Regions from separate parts of the Paenibacillus sp. V4I7 genome, predicted to be linked through region 4. Evidence: riboswitches for the same ligand, from Rfam matches in the RefSeq annotation. Region 4 holds a riboswitch; each other region holds the start of a gene.
The links. Region 4 has a riboswitch for cobalamin ahead of cobJ (precorrin-3B C(17)-methyltransferase). Riboswitches for the same ligand answer to the same signal wherever they lie in the genome.
Positions count from the first base shown of each region.

Region 1 (2,196 bases), 1.7 Mb from region 4:
TGGCTTTTATGGAATATCAACTATCAACCTATCAAAAACATTTTCAAATTCGTGAACAGGATTTCGGACAAAGTTGGTTGACCAAGCGTGCAAAGAAGCAAAACTCCCTTACCTTATTAGAAGAAGAGATTCATTCTCTACGACGCAGGTTAGAAAAGATGGTTTTTGATGGCGAAGAAATGACATCGGATTCCGTCGTTGAATTGAGCACAATCCTAGACCAAAAAATAAATGAATATATGCATAATGGGAAAAAAAGTCGGTGAAAACCGACTTTTCTCGCGATTATCGATGGATTCAGATAACAAACGGAGGTACGCTTACAACATGAAAGTGAAATGGCTGTTAGTTATGATGATGGGGCTTATGGTGATTCTAACGGGTTGCGGCGGGCCGAAGCCGGATGTATCTATATTTATAATGGGCACTAATGGTTTTCCAAGTGAAGCGGGGGACAAGCTGGAGAGTTCCTTGAAGTCCAAGGTGGGCGAAGTTCCTACAGTCAAAATTAATACGTCGCCTATATTCTCGATGGAAAAAATGATTGTAGAGCTGGCTGCAGGAGGCAATGGCATCTTCATTCTTGCGGAAGATCAATTCAAATCACTTAGTAATCAAGCGGGTTTCGTTTCTTTGGATGATACGATCAATCCGGTAGATTATCCGGATGGTGTTATTCAAATAGCTGAAGAAGGCAAGCCTGCAGAAAAGCATCTTTATGGTATTCCTCTTGCAGGAAACAAATGGATGAAAGAACAAGGTTTTGAAGGAAAAGGCTTGGTGGCTTTTATTCCCCAAAATGCTCCAAAGTTGAACGAGTCGAAACAAGTGCTCAAAGTAATTGCACAAAAGTAACAAGAAGTCTATAATCGACAAATAGATTGATAGTAAAATATGCAGCCATAGGTGTTGGTTAAGCTCATTAAGAAGAGATTGCCACTTAAAAGGGAAGCCGGTTAAAGTCCGGCACGGTCCCGCCACTGTAATCCAGGCATGAGTTGCCGGGAGAGTCAGGATACCTGCCCATGGTGCCGTTTACGACATCCTTCGAGGAAAAGGATCGCGTTAAATCAGGAAGCAACCTTAGGGTTGCTGAGCACCGCGATTTATCGTCCCCTTTGTTCCTTCGAGAACAAAGGGGCTTTTTTGTTAGGGTCAATCGAAATAAATAGTTCAGAAAGAGGTTTTGTCAGATGAAAAGGAATTCAGTAAAAAAAGCACTTATTCTTACGCTAGCTCTAGTAACAGCAATCAGTCTCGCAGCTTGCGGCAAAAAGGAAACGGAAATGTCTGATCCATCTAAGCTTGGCGGGGAGGGAACAAAAGCTCCTGCTGCAACTTCGGCACCAGCAGCAGCCAAAAAGACGGTCTATCCATTGAAGATAAAGGATGCTACGGGTAAGGAGTTTACTTTTGATAAGGCGCCTGAACGTATTGCATCCGTGTCTCCGGCAGAGACTGAAGCCCTTTTTGCAATTGGGCTTGAGGCTAATATTGTTGGTGTATCTGATTTCGATGATTATCCAGAAGCGGCCAAAACGAAACCGAAGCTTGGCAGTATAACGAAGCCTAACCAAGAAGCAGTTATTGCAGCCAATGCGAATGTCTTGTTCACAGGAGTTTCAATGAAACCCGATACGGTAGAAAAGTTGCGCGCTTTAAATATTAACGTGTTTAAAGTGGAGCCGAAAACCTTGGATGATGCCATTGCGAACATTCAAACCTACGGATTGATTACAGATCATCAGGAGCAAGCGGAAAAAGTGGTTGCTAAGATGAAATCGGATCGTCAAAAGGTTGTTAATGCAGTGAAAGACGTCAAGCAAGAGAACAAGAAAAAGGTATACATTGAATTTGCCCCGGGATGGACAGTGGGCAGTGGCGAATACATGGATGAATTGATCAAGCTTTCTGGCGGGATTAACGTCGCAGGAGACGGAAAAGGCTGGTATCAAATCAGCGAAGAGAAAATCATTCAACAAAACCCAGGTGTAATTTTATTCGCCAATGGGGTCGTCGATAGTAAGAGTAAGAAACCACTTGATGAAATTATCCGTACGCGAAGCGGTTGGGATGCCATTGATGCCGTGAAGAACAAGCAGGTGATTGGCCTCGACCAGAACATGTTGAGCCGTCCTGGTCCAAGGCTGACCGATGGATTGCTTGAAATGGCGAAAGGCATTTATCCCGAACTGG
Region 1 covers NZ_JAUSZD010000002.1:235,810-238,005, forward strand. Annotated here, with positions in the region: gene QFZ80_RS02335 (aspartyl-phosphate phosphatase Spo0E family protein) at 1-266, shown strand, start outside; gene QFZ80_RS02340 (hypothetical protein) at 328-855, shown strand; cobalamin riboswitch at 888-1,041, shown strand; gene QFZ80_RS02345 (ABC transporter substrate-binding protein) at 1,194-2,196, shown strand, end outside.
Region 1: another riboswitch for cobalamin. It lies ahead of QFZ80_RS02345 (ABC transporter substrate-binding protein); the one in region 4 lies ahead of cobJ (precorrin-3B C(17)-methyltransferase).

Region 2 (2,196 bases), 3.6 Mb from region 4:
TTCCTGCAAATTAGTAACCAAGCGGATAAACGGATTGCGGAATTAAAAGAGGAAGGGGAAAGAAGTTGGGCAAGCAGAGATGGAAGAAATTATTGAGCGTGTCGGCTTGCATCGTGCTTACAATGAACTTACCCAAGCCGAGAATGTCTTGATCAACTGGACACAAACAGCTATCAAAACCGAACCGGAATTTATTCAAAACCGCACTAATTTTGAGGAATTGTACGAAAAAGTCAAAACAGATGCAGAAGCAAGAGGCGCGATTCTTAATCTTGCCATGCGTTTAAATTTAGACCTCGTGTGACATTCTAAAGAGGTAGTGCCATTCTTTCTTCAGGAGGCGAATGCTCATGGATAGTCATTTCATTAGCAAGCTGCACGACAAGCAGAGGAAAGCCGCGAAGAATCTCAGGACCCAAGGTGACGGTCAGCCAGGCAGTAATTTGCCTCACAAGAAGCACTAAAGTCTAATGGCACCATCAAGAGCCTGTAGGGAGACTTCCTTGCAGGCTTTTGCTTTTTCCTTCGTTCTTTATGGGTATTATAAACAGCATATTAGAGGCGGTATCTCTCCATACTAATCAAGTGATCATTATTTCAACTCACAGGAGGATTAACCCCATCATGAGCAAAAAGAAGAGTATGGACCAAAGGACACAAAGCACAATCGATCATTCCAAGCAATCTTCTCGCATACAGTCCAACCTGGATTCAACAGAGCCCGGACATCACCAGCCGAATCGGCCTTCCGTTTAAGTTAAAGATTTGAATTCGTGAATACAGCTTCCGATGAAGTTCCTACCATTTGGTGGGGGCTTTTTCCTTGTTTGTAAGAAGACTATGAGGTAAGATGATGATTGAGTTTAAAAGATTTGAATAAACTCGGGTACAATTTCATATTCGAAATAGGTGCTTACGTTCCGCTTTCCAAGCGTAGGGTAAGCTTAAAAGGGAAGATCGGTTAGAAGCCGACGCGGTCCCGCCACTGTAACAGAGGAGTCAACGTCTCTATGCCACTGATCGACCGATTGGGAAGGCTGACGTATGATGAAGATCCTGAAGCCAGGAGACCTGCCTATTTCAGCAGCACAGTTATATACCTACGGGAGATAGGGAGGTGTTCTTATGAGTACGTGGGATCTATCAACAGTCCAACATCATGTACTTATCTGTAACGGGGGATCTTGCCTGAAACATTCAGGAGATGAAACAACGCTAGCCATCCGAGATGAAATTTCGAAGCACGGAGCCGAGCATCTTATACATACAACTCGGACTAGATGTAATGGCCGCTGTCAGGATGCAGGTGTTGTCACGGTGTATCCGCAAGGGATTTGGTACAAGGAAATGACACCAGAGACTGGGAGAAGGCTTGTTAGAGAGCATTTACTAGAGGGGAAACCACTCGAAGAACATATGATTTATAGCTTTGAGGAAAGCTTTGTGCCAACCGGAAAAGGAAATAAGGGCATTAGTCGCATACAAAGCAAATAATCAATGAATGAAAGTTTAAAAAGAGGGATATCTTCCTTAAAGCACGTAACCATAAGGACTTCCGTAATAGGGGGAGGTCCTTTTTGGTCAGAATTTATATGTTATAGGTAAGAGGTAAATAAAGCTTACTCCTTACCTATTCGTGCCTCCAGAATAAGCGCGTTTTCCGCGCTTATTCGTCATACTTGTTCATAATGGAACGGCAGGCCACTAAAGTGGATGAAAAGAGCTAAGCATTGAATGAACGGAACGAGAGGGCCTACCATTGATAGATGGATGCACGCATGTATACATGAAGAAGCTGTCCCTCTAACTATTTTATCAATGTTGGGACAGCCACTTTTAACTTTATATATATTCGTTGATGATAATTATAAATGGACTTTTTGTAATAATGTTGTAAAATCACGCACATTCTTGGGTGCGGATACGCCCTGACGGTTAGCTTCAGGCAATGCTTCCCACAAATCTAGCAGCATTGGCCTATCAAGACCAAGGTCTTTAATAGCCTTGCTATCTTTGAATATTTCATCTGGTGTGCCTTCCATGACGCACTGTCCTTGATCCATCACCAGAATCCAATCAGCCCATGAATAGGCTAGGTTCATATCATGGGTAGCCATGACTAACGTGATTCCGCGGCTATGTATACGGTTGATCTCCTCGACTAACTGTTGCTCCGATATACGATCTAGATAGGCC
Region 2 covers NZ_JAUSZD010000002.1:5,526,287-5,528,482, reverse strand. Annotated here, with positions in the region: gene QFZ80_RS25835 (hypothetical protein) at 1-96, shown strand, start outside; gene QFZ80_RS25830 (hypothetical protein) at 80-304, shown strand; gene QFZ80_RS25825 (DUF4023 family protein) at 351-464, shown strand; gene QFZ80_RS25820 (hypothetical protein) at 625-756, shown strand; cobalamin riboswitch at 891-1,093, shown strand; gene QFZ80_RS25815 ((2Fe-2S) ferredoxin domain-containing protein) at 1,126-1,494, shown strand; gene QFZ80_RS25810 (energy-coupling factor ABC transporter ATP-binding protein) at 1,866-2,196, opposite strand, start outside.
Region 2: another riboswitch for cobalamin. It lies ahead of QFZ80_RS25815 ((2Fe-2S) ferredoxin domain-containing protein); the one in region 4 lies ahead of cobJ (precorrin-3B C(17)-methyltransferase).

Region 3 (2,196 bases), 3.6 Mb from region 4:
TCGGAACGCGAGCGTAGCCAACCGTCCATAGAGTCATCCATAACGCTATAAGCACCTGGACGGGTGGATGCGTTAGATAAGAAAACAGCAGCATGATAACTGCAAAACCGCACTTCCACATCGGTGACAGGGGGCGTAAGGCATTTTTATAAGATAGCGAATCGATTCGTTTTATCATTGGTTTTTGGATTTAGACGCTTTCCCTTTGAAAAAGCCAAAGGCAAACCCGATGAAGCCAGCGCCAATGGCCGCTTGTAAGGCGAATAGCATACTTTCTGTCTCAGCTGGGAGCTCAAATAAAGAAGAGAACCATGGCGTATAGGAAGGTTGAATACTCTGAATTAATTGTTCAGCGGTATCATCAGCTCCTCCAAATTCGCCTTGTACGAAAATAAGGGGCAAGACTGCCAGTAATACAACAGCAATCAGCATAAGGGTATTTAAAGTACGAGTTTTCATTGCTCAGAAGCTCCTTTCATTTTATGTTGTAGGATAGATAGTTCTTTAGGGCTGTAAGATTGTAACCAATTCCATATTAATACGGTTAAAATGCCTTCACTAATGGCAAGAGGGATTTGCGTAATGGCAAAAATACCGCCGAATTTCAAGAAGGATGCCATAAATCCACCTTGTTCAGCCGGGAATGCAAGAGCTAATTGGACAGAAGTAACAATGTATGTGGATAAGTCGGCAAGAGCAGCCGCCAAAAATATCGACCATTTTTGTTTGCCGGTTGTTTTCATCATGGACTTATATATGAAGTAACCAACTACTGGACCGGAGAGGGCCATTGAGAATGCATTTGCCCCGAGAGTCGTAAGTCCTCCATGAGCAAGTAAAACCGCTTGAAATAACAATACAATCGATCCTAGGACGCTCATAGGGAGCGGTCCGAACATTACAGCTCCTAAACCTGTACCTGTTGGATGAGAACTGCTTCCGGTCACAGAAGGAATCTTTAGTGCTGAAAGTACGAAAGTGAACGCAGCAGCAAGACCGAGCATAATTTTGAGCTCTGGATGTTCTTTCGTAATTTTGATAAGTGCTCGGACACCAAGAAAGAAGAACGGAAGGAAGGCTGCCCACCAAAATATAGCCCAACCTACGGGGAGAAATCCTTCCATAATGTGCATGCCGTTGACGGTTTGCGGTTCATTAATGAATAGATAAAGGGCTAACCCTATAACCACTAGTAAGAAGCTAACGACCTTTGTCTTTCGTGATTTTGTTTGCATGTTTTTTAAATTCCTCCTAATTGAAGTTCGAATAACAAACAAAAAAGACCAATCCTGATGGATTGGTCGTGGGTACGTACGAATAAACGACAAATATAAGCTACATGTCGAGAGACTTGACGTACACCGCTCCTTTCCGCGAAGGTTTCTGGGTGCATAAATGAAGGTAGGTCTCCTGGCTCTCGGATCATCGTATTCTTTCTGCCTTCCCTGAATATGCATCAAGTGACATGATAGAAAGAAACTCCCCGAATACAGTGGCGGGACCGCTCGGGATTTGCACCCGATTCCCTGTTACCCCTTGCTTGCTACGCAAGGGCACCTCATTTATTCGAAAAAATATGTAATTGAAAAGAGTATAGCACAATATGAAAGATTCGTAGCATAGTGAATTTTATTTTTCTTATAAACAAAAAAAACCGCGATTTCTCGCGATCCTTTGCCGTACATAAACGTCCCAGGAGGGATTCGAACCCCCGACCGCACGCTTAGAAGGCGTGTGCTCTATCCAGCTGAGCTACTGAGACATAGACCTCTTCTTACCTTGCGGATGTGATCCGTTTAGCGAAGCAAGAGTTATATTATCATATAGTTTCAAGTGAAGTCAACCCTATTTTAAATGTTTATTTTGCAATCACTTGGACAATCAAGTAAACTGTCACCAGCGAGACCAAGATTTCTGAGGTGATCATCATAACGGACCCATCCATCAATAACTTAATTCTTTTTCCGAAAACAGAGCAATATTACGAAGAGGAGCTGACTCGGTTTCTAAAAACAGAGCAGTATAGTGATGCACTCCAATTGCTAACCTTTCTACTGCAATTTCCGACAGTAGACCATCACAAAACCGAACAATGGGAAGCCCTGAGGAATTGGCTGTGTACCATGTATCCGGAATCCATGTTCCCAATGACGTCTCCATTGGAAGATGATCCAGAGGAAGAAACGGATCTATTAC
Region 3 covers NZ_JAUSZD010000002.1:5,522,958-5,525,153, reverse strand. Annotated here, with positions in the region: gene cbiQ (cobalt ECF transporter T component CbiQ) at 1-178, opposite strand, end outside; gene QFZ80_RS25800 (energy-coupling factor ABC transporter substrate-binding protein) at 175-459, opposite strand; gene QFZ80_RS25795 (energy-coupling factor ABC transporter permease) at 456-1,235, opposite strand; cobalamin riboswitch at 1,383-1,576, opposite strand; tRNA gene QFZ80_RS25790 (tRNA-Arg) at 1,689-1,762, opposite strand; gene QFZ80_RS25785 (hypothetical protein) at 1,920-2,196, shown strand, end outside.
Region 3: another riboswitch for cobalamin. It lies ahead of QFZ80_RS25795 (energy-coupling factor ABC transporter permease); the one in region 4 lies ahead of cobJ (precorrin-3B C(17)-methyltransferase).

Region 4 (2,196 bases):
GAAATTCCCGTCAATTTCAACAGTTTGAAAAAATTCACCTGCAATGTCACTATCGATGAACACTTTGCGTGAGATGAAATTATAATCCTTCCCGTTGATTTCTTTGGGTCTAGGTATTCGAGTTGTGTAGGAGACGACAGATGAGAAACCAAGCTCTTTGGCAATGTGATGGGCAATTGTTTTACGACCAGAACCGCTAGTGCCAGTAAAGACAAACACCAATCCATTCGTTTCATGACTGCTCATATCAATTCCTCCTTCATAGAATGAAAGCGATATCTTGATAGATTCATTATAGTACGAAAATTCTGAAAATTAAAGAAATACTTTCTCGTTTTGATAGGAATCAAAGGGTTAAAATACGCTATAATAGATAGCATCACATCGTTTAAATGGAAAGGGATCTAACTATGCCTAAATATGCGAGTTTGAGTGCGGAAGCAACGGAATTTTTACGTCAAAAAACCGGAACCAATCACTTAGAGTGCTATACCTATATTGACCCGGAGCGTGGGGAGGATAGTTTTTTTATTGTTAAAACGATCAACAAGGTCATTCATGTTTCTTTTGCCGAGATGACCTTTGAACCAAGCAGTTACCAGAGTTTGATGGAAGGACTCTACCAGGCCATCTATGAATAAATACGTGACAACCCAATCGATAGATGGTAGGATGATCGTAATTGCATATCAAAGGAATTAGGTGCCATAGATCCATTCGGGTGTATGGTTAAAAGGGAAGACCGGTGAAATACCGGCACGGACCCGCCACTGTAAAAATCGCCGTTTATTACGGAAACTGCTTGCAACATGCCACTGGGTAACAACCTGGGAAGGTGCAAGGGGATGATTAAGTCAGGAGACCTGCCTAATTCAACAACACAATTACCCTACGTGGAATTAGGGAGTGTTAGAGAGCGGTTACTTCTGGTTTTATTAACTGTAGTAATTTACCAAGCGTTTCTAACATGACTTATGTTAGGGATGCTTTTTTTGTTTGTGTAATTACGGGGAAGGGTGATGCAAATTGTCAGGAAAACTGCTCATTATTGGCTTTGGGCCGGGGAGTTTTGAACATATTACGAAGCGTGCAAGGGAAGCGATTCAGGAAAGTGAAGTTATCATCGGATATAACACCTATGTGGATCTTATCTCAGGTCTGTTAACCGAACAGCAAGTAGTTCGAACAGGCATGACGGAAGAAGTGAGTCGTGCGCAAGAGGCTGTGCGGCAAGCCAAGCAGGGGAAGAAGGTTGCCGTTATTTCCAGTGGAGATGCCGGGGTATATGGGATGGCCGGTCTTGTCTATGAGGTATTGATGGAACAAGGCTGGACCCGTGAGGATGGCGTTCAAGTAGAAGTGATTCCTGGCATTTCAGCTGTTCATTCGGCTGGATCTCTGCTAGGCGCTCCAATTATGCATGATTCTTGCACGATTAGCTTAAGTGATCATCTTACACCATGGGAGCTGATAGCGAAGCGGGTTGATGCAGCAGGGATGGCTGATTTCGTTATTGCCCTCTATAACCCGCGAAGCGGTAGACGGACCAGACAAATCGTTGAGACTCAGCGCATTCTCCTTAAGTATCGTTCTCCTTTAACACCTGTTGGGATTGTCAAAAGCGCGTATCGAGATCGCGAGCATGTTGTTGTGACGACATTGGCTGATATGCTGAATCATGATATTGGCATGTTAACGACCATTATTATTGGTAATTCCGCAACCAAGCTGTATGACGGTCTCATGATTACACCGCGCGGTTATCAGCGGAAATACACATTAGGGGCCGAAACACAGCCGCTTAAACCACATCAAAGGTTGAAATCCGAGGCTGAGCCTTGGGCTTTGGAACAATTGGATGAGCAGGATTGGGATGAATCCATGGGGGAGTTCGACGATGAAGATGAACTCTTGGATGATAAGATTACTGAAAATAGAGATCTTTCACAGCTGAAGTCATCACCGATTTTGTCACCTAGTAATTCCTTACAGCTTGCAATAGAAGCCTTGCAGCTAGTATCCAAAGGGAATGAAGAGTTGCCTTTTGAATTTGACAATAAGCTGACTGCGACCCAATCTATCTTTGAGTTTGCAGTAAGCCCCGGAATCGCGAATAAAAAGTTAACAGCAGCCCAACTGTGTGCGTTAGGCGAGATTGTTGGGGATCGTGGAGATATTGAATACTCACCGCATCAT
Region 4 covers NZ_JAUSZD010000002.1:1,931,804-1,933,999, forward strand. Annotated here, with positions in the region: gene QFZ80_RS09875 (guanylate kinase) at 1-246, opposite strand, end outside; gene QFZ80_RS09880 (hypothetical protein) at 411-641, shown strand; cobalamin riboswitch at 684-885, shown strand; gene cobJ (precorrin-3B C(17)-methyltransferase) at 1,027-2,196, shown strand, end outside.